3 regions of the Streptomyces sp. NPDC101132 genome follow, and region 3 is predicted to be linked to each of the others. Evidence: riboswitches for the same ligand, from Rfam matches in the RefSeq annotation. Region 3 holds a riboswitch; each other region holds the start of a gene.
The links. A riboswitch is a leader RNA that binds a small molecule or an ion and turns the genes downstream of it on or off. The one in region 3 is predicted to bind cobalamin.

Region 1: another riboswitch for cobalamin. It lies ahead of metE (5-methyltetrahydropteroyltriglutamate--homocysteine S-methyltransferase); the one in region 3 lies ahead of ACIQUR_RS01930 (prenyltransferase/squalene oxidase repeat-containing protein).
Region 2: another riboswitch for cobalamin. It lies ahead of ACIQUR_RS10150 (cobalamin biosynthesis protein); the one in region 3 lies ahead of ACIQUR_RS01930 (prenyltransferase/squalene oxidase repeat-containing protein).

Annotation. Positions count from the first base shown of each region.
Region 1 covers NZ_JBIVYX010000009.1:241,601-245,422, reverse strand. The annotation lists gene metE (5-methyltetrahydropteroyltriglutamate--homocysteine S-methyltransferase) at 1-1,773, opposite strand, end outside; cobalamin riboswitch at 1,958-2,109, opposite strand; gene ACIQUR_RS22280 (5'-nucleotidase) at 2,308-3,243, shown strand; gene ACIQUR_RS22275 (FKBP-type peptidyl-prolyl cis-trans isomerase) at 3,319-3,726, shown strand; gene ACIQUR_RS22270 (NAD-dependent epimerase/dehydratase family protein) at 3,776-3,822, opposite strand, start outside.
Region 2 covers NZ_JBIVYX010000003.1:571,977-575,798, forward strand. The annotation lists gene ACIQUR_RS10145 (cobyric acid synthase) at 1-1,329, opposite strand, end outside; gene ACIQUR_RS10150 (cobalamin biosynthesis protein) at 1,326-2,294, opposite strand; cobalamin riboswitch at 2,330-2,475, opposite strand; gene ACIQUR_RS10155 (hypothetical protein) at 2,604-2,855, opposite strand; gene ACIQUR_RS10160 (anion permease) at 2,876-3,822, opposite strand, start outside.
Region 3 covers NZ_JBIVYX010000001.1:395,546-399,367, forward strand. The annotation lists gene ACIQUR_RS01930 (prenyltransferase/squalene oxidase repeat-containing protein) at 1-1,967, opposite strand, end outside; cobalamin riboswitch at 2,130-2,278, opposite strand; cobalamin riboswitch at 2,338-2,469, shown strand; gene ACIQUR_RS01935 (hypothetical protein) at 2,581-3,822, shown strand, end outside.

The sequences.
Region 1 (3,822 bases), on a different contig from region 3:
CTGGCGTGCGGTGTCGCCGAGGGGCTGGTCGTCGCGTACGAAGGACCAGGCGAGCATGGTGACGGGGCCGGTCAGCATTCCCTTGACCGGCTTGGCCGTCAGGGACTGGGCGTACGAGGTCCAGCGGACGGTCATCGGCTCGGGGCGGGAGATGTCGCCCGCCAGGACCGGGGGGCGCACGTAGCGGGTGCCGTAGGACTGGACCCAGCCGTGCTGCGTGGCGAGGTAGCCGGTGAGCTGCTCGGCGAAGTACTGGACCATGTCGTTGCGTTCGGGTTCTCCGTGCACCAGGACGTCGAGGCCGGTCTTCTCCTGGAAGGAGATCACCTCCTCGATCTCGCCCTTGATGCGCGCCTCGTAGCCGGCGGTGTCGATGCGTCCGGCCCGCAGGTCGGCACGGGCCGCCCGGAGCTCGTCGGTCTGCGGGAAGGATCCGATCGTGGTGGTCGGCAGCAGTGGCAGACGCAGGTGGGCGCGCTGGGCGGCGGCACGTTCGGGGTAGGGCTGGGAGCGCTGCCGGTCGGCCTCCGTGACGGCCGCCGCGCGGGCGCGGACGGCGGGGTCGTGGGTGAGGGGGGACGCGGCCCGGGAGGCCAGGACGGCGCGGTTGGCGGACAGTTCGCCCGCCACCGATGCGGTGCCGGAGGTGAGTCCCCTGGCCAGGGTGGCGATCTCGGCGGCCTTCTGCCGGGCGAAGGCCAGCCAGCGCCGGATCTGCGGGTCGGCGTCCTTCTCGGCGGCGGCGTCGAGCGGGACGTGCAGGAGGGAGCAGGAGGCTGCCACGTCGACCCGGTCGGCGAGGCCGAGCAGGGTGCCGAGGGTGGTCAGGGACTTCCCCAGGTCGTCGACCCAGATGTTGCGGCCGTTCACGACCCCTGCGACCAGCCGCTTTCCGGGCAGTCCGCCGACGGCCGCGAGGTCGTCGAGGTTGGCGGCGGCCGGGCCGGTGAAGTCGAGCGCCAGTCCCTCCACGGGTGCCTTGGCCAGGACGGGCAGGGCCTCGCCGAGCCGGTCGAAGTAGGACGCGACGAGCAGCCTGGGCCGGTCGGTGAGGGCGCCGAGTTCGCGGTAGGCGCGGGCGGCCGCGTTGAGTTCGGCCGGGGTGCGGTCCTGGACGAGGGCGGGCTCGTCCAGTTGCACCCACTCGGCGCCGGCGGCGCGGAGGGCGGTGAGGACCTCCGCGTACACGGGCAGGAGCCGGTCGAGCAGGGTCAGCGGCCGGAAGTCGGCTGCCGCGCCGGGTGCGGGCTTGGCGAGCAGCAGGTAGGTGACGGGGCCGACGAGGACGGGACGGGCGGTGTGGCCGAGGGTGAGGGCCTCGCGGAGCTCGGCGACCTGCTTGGCGGGGTCGGCGGTGAAGACGGTGTCCGGGCCGAGTTCGGGGACCAGGTAGTGGTAGTTGGTGTCGAACCACTTGGTCATCTCCAGCGGCGGCACGTCCTGGGTCCCGCGTGCCATGGCGAAGTAGCCGCCGAGGGTGTCGGCGGCGACGGCGGCCCGGTGGCGTGCGGGGATCGCGCCGACCATGACGGTGGTGTCCAGGACGTGGTCGTAGTACGAGAAGTCGCCCGTGGGCACTTCGGTGATGCCGGCGGAGGCGAGCTGCTGCCAGTTGGCGCTGCGCAGGTCCGCGGCGGTGGTGCGGAGTGCGTCGGCGGTGACGCGGCCCTTCCAGTAGCCCTCGATCGCCTTCTTGAGCTCACGGTTCGGGCCCTGGCGGGGGTAGCCGTGGACGGTGGCGCCTGCTGCCGCGGCTGCGGACTTGGTGGTCACGGAGATCTCCTTCGCGAGATGAATCCCTGAGATCCCGATGGGCCCCGGAGGCGCGAAGGGGTACGAGGAGCGGACGGCCACGACCCGCGCGGCACGCGCGGTCGACCGTCTGCTGTGTACGCCGACCCGCCCACGAGGTCACCGGGACATCCGCGCACGGCTCGGGCCGGCACGGGCAACGGGCAGGTCTTCGGACTCGCGGGCACGCCGGCCTCCGAAGAGGCGGGCACCTACTGGCCGTCGCTTCCCAGGACCTCGCGGTCCCAGTGCGTATGACGGCGGTCGTTCCCGCTCACCGCTGCGGGGCAGTCCCGGATTCCCACCGGGTTCCCTCTTGCGACGCATCCCGCCTGGCGGACGGGGCGAACCAGCTGCACCGGCCAGCGTATGCCGGACGCCTGCCGGGTGACGACCCCCGTCCGGCATGCGGACGCGTGCCAGGGCCGCCGCCCCGGCGGGGGGGGTACGCGTTTTCGGCCGGCTCGAACGGGTGATAACCCCCTCGGTGTTGCACGTGTGCCGGCGGGGGGCGTGATGAAGTACGACCTGTCCGACCGCCTCGTCGTGGGGATCGCCTCCAGTGCCCTGTTCGACCTCACCGAGTGCGACGCGGTGTTCCGGGAGCGGGGTGAGGACGCGTACCGGGCCTGCCAGGAGGCCCATGCGGACGACGTCCTGGGCAAGGGCGTGGCCTTCCCCTTCGTGCGGCGCCTGCTGTCGCTGAACGACCTCGCGGATCCGTCCGATCCGCTGGTCGAGGTCATCATCCTGTCGCGCAACGACCCCGACACCGGGCTGCGGGTGATGCGTTCCATCGCGGCGCACGGTCTGCCCATCAGCCGGGCGGTCTTCCGGCAGGGCCGGCCGTCGCACCGGTTCATGCCGGCCCTGAACATGTCGTTGTTCCTGTCGGCCGACGGTGCCGACGTCCGTGCGGCGATGGCCGACGGGCTGCCGGCGGGGCACGTGCTCAGGACGGAGCGGGTCGACGACGACGCCGACCGGGAGCTGCGGATCGCCTTCGACTTCGACGGCGTCCTGGCGGACGACTCCTCCGAGCGGATCTACCAGTCGGCGGGCATCGACGAGTTCCGCGCGCACGAGGTGCTCAACGCGACCACCCCGCACGACCCGGGCCCCCTGCGGGAGTTCCTCGCGGGCGTCAACCGGATCCAGCGCCGCGAGGAGGAGGAGCGGCGCGCGGTCCCGGCGTACCGGCCCCGGCTGCGGGTGTCCCTGGTCACCGCGCGGGACGCCCCCGCGCACGAACGGGCGGTGCGGAGCCTGAGGCAGTGGGGACTCCGGGTGAACGACGCCTTCTTCCTCGGCGGCGTCGACAAGGCGGCCGTGATGCGCGCGCTCGACCCGCACATCTTCTTCGACGACCAGGTCGCGCACCTGAACGGCACGGCGCCGGCCACCCCGAGCGTCCACGTGCCGTTCGGCATCGTGAACGCGCCGGTACCGTGATCATCCGGGGCACGGGGTGTCCGGGTGTCCGCCCGGTCCGTGCCGGGACTGTCGACGGCGAGTGATGGGGCTGCAATGGGTGCGCTGGAGAAGCCGGAGGTCGTGGTTCCGGAGGGTGCGGCTCCGGCCGAGCTGACCGTCCGGGACCTGGTCGTCGGGGACGGGCCCGAGGTGAAGCCGGGCATGGTGGTCAAGGTCCACTACGTCGGGGTGACCTTCGAGACCGGGCAGGAGTTCGACGCCTCCTGGGACCGGGGCGAGCCGTTCAAGTTCGCGCTGGGCAGCGGCCGGGTCATCAAGGGCTGGGACCGGGGGGTGAAGGGGATGCGGGTCGGCGGCCGGCGCGAGATCGTCGTTCCGCCGCGGCTCGGCTACGGGAACCAGTCGCCCTCACCGCTGATCCCGGCCGGCTCGACGCTGGTGTTCGTGGTGGACCTGGTCGACTCGTACTCGGGCACGGGCGGGTGGAGCAGCGGCGCGTGAGGCCCGCTCCGCCGGCCGGCTGCGCGGGCCGCGCGGCCGTGCTCCGGGCTCACGCCGCGCGGCGCCCGGTCCAGGCGTGGTGGTGGTCGACAAGGG
Region 2 (3,822 bases), on a different contig from region 3:
CGCCCGGCGGAAGCCGTCCGACTCCAGCGAGCCGTGCCAGTGCGTGCCCCACACCGCACCCACCCGGCACCCGTCCAGGAACGGCTCGCCGCCCCGCACGTCGGCCACGCCGTGGTGGATCTCGTACCCCTCGACGGCCTCGCCCAGCGCCTCGCCGACCGGCCGCGCCAGGGTCTTCTCCCGCTCGAAGCGCACCCGTACGGGCAGCAGCCCGAGCCCCTGGACCGAGCCGGCCCGGGATTCCACCTCGTCCTCGATGTGCTCGCCCAGCGCCTGGAAGCCGCCGCAGATCCCGAGCACCGGCCGGCCCTCGGCGGCCCGCCGCAGCAGGGCGTCGGCCAGCCCGCGCTCGCGCAGCCACTGGAGCGCCTTCACCGTCCCGCGGGTGCCCGGTACGACGGCCAGGTCGGCGTCCGCCAGCTCCTCGGGACGGTCCACGAACCGCACCACCACGCCCGGCTCGGCGGCCAGCGCGTCCACGTCCGTGAAGTTCGACATCAGCGGCACCGCGCAGACCGCGACCCGCAGAACGTCCTCGCCGACCGGCGGGGCCACCACCGACTCGCGGACCGCGCCGCGCAGCGACACGCGCAGCCCGTCCTCCTCGTCGATGCCCAGCCCGTGCCGGAACGGCAGCACGCCGTACGTCGCCCGGCCGGTGAGCCCGCGCAGCATCTCCAGGCCAGGCTCCAGCAGCGAGACGTCGCCCCGGAACTTGTTGACCAGGTAGCCGGCCACCAGCTCCTGGTCCTCGGCGCCGAGCAGGGCGGTGGTGCCGAAGAACGACGCGAACACCCCGCCCCGGTCGATGTCGCCGACCACGACGACCGGGAACCGGGCGGCCCGCGCGATGCCCATGTTGACGATGTCCGTGCGCCGCAGGTTGATCTCCGCCGGACTGCCGGCCCCCTCGCAGATCACGGCGTCATACGTGCCCCGCAGCTGCTCCAGGCAGTCCGTCACCACGCCGAGCAGCTGCTCCTGGCGGCCGCCGTGGTAGCCGCGCGCGCTCATCTCGCCCACCGGGCGGCCCAGCAGCACGACCTGGCTGGAGCGGTCGCTGCCCGGCTTGAGCAGCACCGGGTTCATCAGCGCGGTCGGCTCCACCCGGGCCGCCTGGGCCTGCATGGCCTGGGCGCGGCCGATCTCGGCGCCCTCGCGCGTGACGAAGGAGTTGAGGGACATGTTCTGCGCCTTGAAGGGCGCGACCTTCACGCCCTGCCGGGCGAGCCAGCGGCAGATGCCGGCCGTGACGACGCTCTTGCCCGCGTCCGAGGTGGTGCCGGCGACCAGCAGTCCGCCGCCGAGCCGTGCCGAGGAGCCGCTCATGCCCTGCCTTCCTGGTGGGTGCGCGCGACGCGCGCCGCGAGGGTCCGGCCGGCCACGCAGGCGCCCAGCGCCAGCCAGGTGACCCGCCGGGAGAGCCGTACCGCCCGTTCGATGTCCGGGACGGCGACCGGGCGGCCGGCCGCGCCGTTGAGCACCGGCCGGTGCTCGACGCGTCCGCCGTACGCGAGGGTGCCGCCCATCCGTACGCCGAGCGCCCCCGCGAAGGCGGACTCGACCGGTCCGGCGTTGGGACTGGGGTGCTTGGCGGCGTCCTGCCGCCAGGCCCGGACCGCCCCCCGACGATCCGGGCCCGCCAGCACCGCCGCGGCGGCCGTGAGCCGGGCTCCCGGCCAGCCCGCGAGGTCGTCCAGCCGGGCCGAGGCCCAGCCGTAGCGCAGGTAACGGGGCGACTTGTGGCCCACCATGGCGTCCAGGGTGTTCACCGCGCGGAAGGCGGCGAGTCCCGGCACGCCCGCGACCGCGCCCCAGACCAGGGCCCCGACCACGGCGTCCGAGGTGTTCTCGGCGACCGACTCCACGACCGCCCGCGCGATCTGCTGCTCGTCCAGCGCGTGCGGGTCGCGCCCGCACAGGTGGGGCAGGCGTTCGCGGGCCACGTCGGTGTCGCCGGCGGCCAGCGCCCCGCCGATGGCCCGCGCCTCGCGGGCCAGCGAGGTGCCGCCGACCACCGCCCAGGTGGCGGTGGCGGTCAGCGCGATACGGAGGGGGGCGGGCCGGGAGCGCACGGCGCGGGCGCCGAGCGCGCCCAGGGCCGCCGCACCACCGGCGCAGAGGAGTGTGTGGAGTGCGCCGCGGCCCCGGTGGTCGCGCCAGAGGGCGCGTTCCACTGCGGCGGCGGCGCGACCGAAGGCGGCGACGGGGTGCCCGCGGCGCGGATCACCGAGGATCCGGTCGCCGATCAGGCCCGCCGCCGCGCCGTACGCGAACACGCGGTCGGCACGCATGGCAGGTATGTCCTCACTCAGGGTCCGCGCCCTGGTTCGACGTAAACCGGCGGTGAGAGTTCCTGGCTCCCGGGGCTGGTGTGCTCCCCGGTGACAGTGGCGGGACCGCGCCGGATTCGCACCGGACTTCCTCTCCTGCCGCCGTGATGGCTCGGGCAGTCCACCACGCACCGCGACAGCCCGTCAACTTGCCGTTGACCTGCCCTTAAGGGAACGCCCGGGGGAGTGCGGGCCCGACCGGGACGACGCGCCGCGGCACGCAAAAGAACTCCCCCGCGGGTGTCCCGCGGGGGAGTTCGGGCCGTCAGGTCAGCTGACGATGAGGTAGATGCCGTACGCCACGGCCGCCGCGCAGAGCGCGAAGGAGGCGTACGCGCCCGTGCGGGCCAGAGCTGCTCCCCCTCGGCCTTCGGCCTGGGAGGTACCCCCATCGCCCTGCTCGGTGGCCGCCTCGTGCTTCGAGAGGCCGACGATGCCGAGGGTGAACAGCGTCACCAGGAGCACGGTGGCCGACAGGCTCACGCCGAAGACGGAGCCGAGGGCTGCCCAGTCGATGTCCATACCGCTTGATCCTCTGTGGTTCAGACCGCGGCGGCCGGGGCCGCCGGGGACTCGGGGTGCTGGGAGGGGGCCGGGATGGTGGCCTTGAGGTCTTCGTCCGCGACGGCGGCGGTGGTGCCGGCCGGCGGCGGGGTCACGGCCGCGATGGCGGTGGTGACCACACCGGGCTCCTCGGCGTCCACGTCGTTGACGTTGTTGTGGTCGACGACCTGGCGGCGGGAGACCAGCCAGATGGCGAGGCAGGAGCCGACGAGGAAGACCGCGACGGCGGCGACGCCCCAGTCGCCCTGGCGGGTGACCAGCTCGGCGCCGGCGCTGACCAGCGCGGCGGCCGGCAGGGTCAGGCCCCACGCCACGAACATGCGGGTGGCGGTGGACCAGCGGACCACGCCGCCCTTGCGGCCGAGGCCGGCGCCCATGACCGCACCGGAGCACGAGTGGGTGGTGGAGAGGGAGAAGCCCAGGTTGGAGGAGGCCAGGATGACGCTCGCGGCCGAGGTCTGGGCGGCGAAGCCCTGCTGCGGCTGGAGGTCGGTCAGGCCCTTGCCCATGGTGCGGATGATGCGCCAGCCGCCGAGGTAGGTGCCGAGGGCGATGGCCAGACCGGCGGAGACGATGACCCAGACCGGCGGGTTCGCGTCGGGCGCGATGGCGCCGCCGGCGATCAGGGCCAGGGTGATGATGCCCATCGTCTTCTGCGCGTCGTTGGTGCCGTGCGCCAGGGAGACCAGGCCCGCGGAGGCGATCTGCCCGGCGCGGTAGCCCTTCGCGGAGGTCTTCTCGCCGACCTGGCTGCCCAGCTTGTACGTGACCTTGGTGGCCAGCATCGCTGCCACGCCGGCCACGATCGGGGCGGCGACGGCGGGGATGAGGACCTTGGTGACGACGACGCCGCCATTGACGGCGCCGATGCCCGCGGACGCGACCGCGGCACCGATCAGACCGCCCATCAGGGCGTGGGAGGAGC
Region 3 (3,822 bases):
GTGTAGGCGCCCTTGTCGGCGCAGGAGCGGTCGGGCGCCGGGGTCTTGGCCGGGCAGACTGCCTTGGCGAGCGCGGCGATCAGGTCCTGGCCGCCGAAGGTGCGGGGGTCGCGGCCTACGGCCTCGGCGAGCAGCGCCGCCTTGCCGAGGGAGCCTCCGCCCGCGTACTTGGTGCCGATGTTGGTCCACGAGGCGAGGGTCCGGCCGGTGCCGTCCTTGCCGCCGTGGTCGAGGAAGTCGACGATGCCGCGCAGGGCCGCGTTGTCGGCGCCGGTGGCGGCCAGGGCGTACGCGCCGTCGATGGTCAGGCCGAAGTCGGCGAAGCCGGTGCCGGCAGTGCTCTCGTAGTAGTGGCCTTGGAGGAGCCTCGTGGGGTCGGTGAGGTAGGCCGAGCCCTTTGTGAGGTCCGGGCCGCCCTCGGGACGGGGCGTCGGGCCGGTGGTGGGGCCCGTGGTGGGACCGGTCGGGGAGGGCGAGGGCTCCGGCTGTTTGGTGGTCAGGGTGACCAGGTCGCTCTTGACGCCGGCGATGACGGCGGGGACGGTGGCGAACAGCAGCGGGTCGGTGCCGCCGGCCTCGAAGGCGAAGGCGCCGCTGGGCAGTTGCTGCTTGGACAGCCAGGAGACGGCCGCGTCCGCCCGGCCGGGATCGCCGAGGTGGCGCAGGGCCTGGGCGGCGAAGCCGGTGGCGTAGGCGCTGCCGACCGTGCCGTACGCGGCGGCGGGCAGGCCACCGTCCGCGAGCTGGGCCTTCTTCAGGAAGTCGCGGGCCTTGGCCACCTCCGCCTCGTGGCCGCCGGCCCGCTGGAGGGCGAGGGCGGCGAGGCCGGTGGCTCCGGGCTCGCTGTCACAGCCGTCGCCGCGGCGGATGAGCATGCTGGTGAAGCCGCCGTCCTGGCACTGCATGTCGGTGAGGCGGGCCACGGCGTCGGCGGGCGGGCGGACGTCGCCGCCGAGGAGGGCGATCACGGCGAGGGCCTGGCCCTCGGCCTGGCCGGAGGTGGTGGGGAAGTCGCCCTTGACGGTGCAGCCGGGTACGGGCGTGGGGGCGTCCGATCCGCTGGTGCAGACGTGCTTGAGGAGGTCGCCGAGGAGGTCGTGGCCGCCGACGGCGCGGGGGTTGCCGCCCGTGGCCTCGGCCACGAGGGCGAGCCGGGCCGCAGCCGGCGCTTCAGGCGCCTGGTCCTTGCCGGACGGGTAGGCGTACGCGTCGGTGTGCTCCGGCCGGGCCAGGAAGGCGGCTGCCTTCGCGGCCGCCGGGCTCTTCGGGGCGGCGGCGGCCAGGGCGAGGGCGGTCTCGGCGGTCAGGGAGTGGTTCGGGATCTCGGAGCCTTCGTCGACGACGCGTTCGCCGTCCTTGAGCTGTGCGGTGAGCCAGCGGGTGGCCGCGGGGAGGTCGACCGCGCCGGGCGGGACAACAGGTCCGCTCGTGTCGGTGGGCTTGGGCGAGGGCCCGCCGCCGGCGCGGACGTCGTCCGGGGAGAAGGTGGGTTTGCCGGTGCTGCCGCCGACGTCCGTGCCGCCGAAGACCCAGGCGTCGACGTCCCCGGGCTTGGGGGTGCGGGCCATGGCACCGAGCGGGCTGTAGGTCCAGGCCGTCTGGCCGGGCGAAGCGGTCCAGTAGGACCAGTAGGCGGAGGCCTGCGGGGTGAGCTGGCAGGGCTCCTTGTCCGGGGTCGGGTACTGCGTACCGGAGTTGAAGGAGCCGTAGCCGATCCGACAGATGAAGGCGGGGCCGTCGTGGACGGTGCCGGTGGTGGTGAAGCCGGCTTCGTGGAGCAGGTCGTAGCCGGTGGTCGGGGTCGTGTCGCAGCCGCGCTCGACCTTGCCGCCGAACGGGCCGAAGTCGACGGCCACGATCGCGCCGACCGTGGCCGTGCAGTCCTTGACCGGGTCGGCCGTCGCCGTCGTGGACGGTGCGAGGAAGGCGACGGTCACACCGCAGACGAGCAGCATCGCCGCCGTCATGGACAGCAGTCGTTGTCTGGCGGTCGTGTGCCGGCCTGCCTGCTGTTCGGTTTCCACCCGCGGCCCCCTCGTCGGTGCCGGACGGACGGGGTCGTGGCGAGACGCCCCGTGCGCGAGATCCGCAGGGGCGGTGACGACCACGCCGTAGTCCGCGACGGCGCTCTTCGTTCATGACACGGCCACAGGCAATCCGGCTCGCCCGGGACGATCGCCGGGCCTACGGTTGCGGGTCAGCGCCGGAATTCGACCGGCTTCCCCTGGGGCTGAGTACTTGTCAGCCGCCATGGAACACGGCCCCGAGTGCACCGTCAAGGTGGGATGCGTCTCATCCAGCTGCCGAGCCAGGGCACTTGGGGCCACGCTGGCGGACCCTTGATCACTGGGGTAGCGTCCTGGGCGCCACATGGGGGAATCCGGTGAGAATCCGGGGCTGACGCGCAGCGGTGTGGCACGGCGGACGCCGTGCCGAGCCCGAATGCCCGTGCGGTGACGAAGCATCAGGAAGCCGTACCACGCGTTCCGGACGGCGGCCCCTTCGCCAGGTCGTGCCGGGCGGTCCGCGCATGGTCCCCTGGCGAGGTCGGCCGGCGTTCGCCGATCTCAGGAGCAGGTCATGAACCGTTCCCTCACCTCCCGCCGCCTCGCGCTCGCGGTCCCTGCCGCAGTCGGCGCGTTCGCCCTCGCCGTGGTGCCCGCCGCGGCCACCTCCACGCCCGCCCAGATCGCCACGTCGAAGACCAACGGTGTGGCCTACCTCAAGTCCCTTCAGGCTGCTGACGGTTCCTACGCCGGTTCCGGACTGTCCAACGAGTGGGCCTTCAGCGCCTTCGCCGCCGCGGGTACCGCGGTCGTCGACGTCGCCCCGGGCGGGGACACCACGAAGAACGCCCGGACCGTCTACCGCAACCTGCTCTCCACGTCCGGCTGGCCCTCGGCCTCCCCTGTCGTGACCGACTACGAGCGCGGCACGCTCAACGCGTACGCGGCTGGCATCGACCCCGCCCGGGTCTCCGCCTCCCGCAACCTGATCGCGAACATCTACTCCTACTGGCAGACCGCCGAACCCGGCTACTTCGGCCCCTCCGCCAACTTCAACGGCACCGTCTTCGCCGCCCTCGCCCTCGGCGGCGCCAAGGCCCAGGCCGGCGGCGCCCGCATACCGCAGGCCCTCACCAACTCGCTCGTCGCCCGTATCCGCGCCAACCAGCACAACGACGGCGGCTGGCAGTACGGCAAAGCCGAGGGCAACCCGACCGCCCTGGCCACCCCCGGCGACATCGACATGACCGGCGCCGCCATGGCCGCCCTGTGCGCCTCCGGCGTCCCGAACACCGACACCGACGTCGTCCAGGCGAAGAACTTCCTCAAGAGCAAGCTCGTCACCACCTCGGGCGCCTTCAACTCGATGTACGGCGTCAACACCAGCTCCAACGGCTGGGCCGTCGCCGGCCTCAACGCCTGCGACATCAACCCCCAGACCGGCGACTTCCTCACCACCGCAGGCAAGACCCCGATCGACTTCCTCATCGCCAACCAGTACAACCCCGGCGGCGGCTTCAAGTACAAGCCGGCCGACACCAGCCCCACCGCCTACGCCTCGATCGACTCGCTGCGCGCGGTCGCCAGCGGCGGCTTCACCTCCGCCCCGCCCGTCCCGGTCACCCCGGGCGCCCCGCAGTGGGTGGCCCAGTCGACGTTCACCTCGGGCACCGCCACCAAGCTGGCGCTCACCGTGGACGACGGCGCGGGCGGCCTGAAGGTCTGCTCGGTCTCCTTCACCCCGACCGGCACGACCACCACCCTCGGCGACGTCCTGAACGCGGCAACCACGGCGGCCACCCCGGCCGGCTGTGTC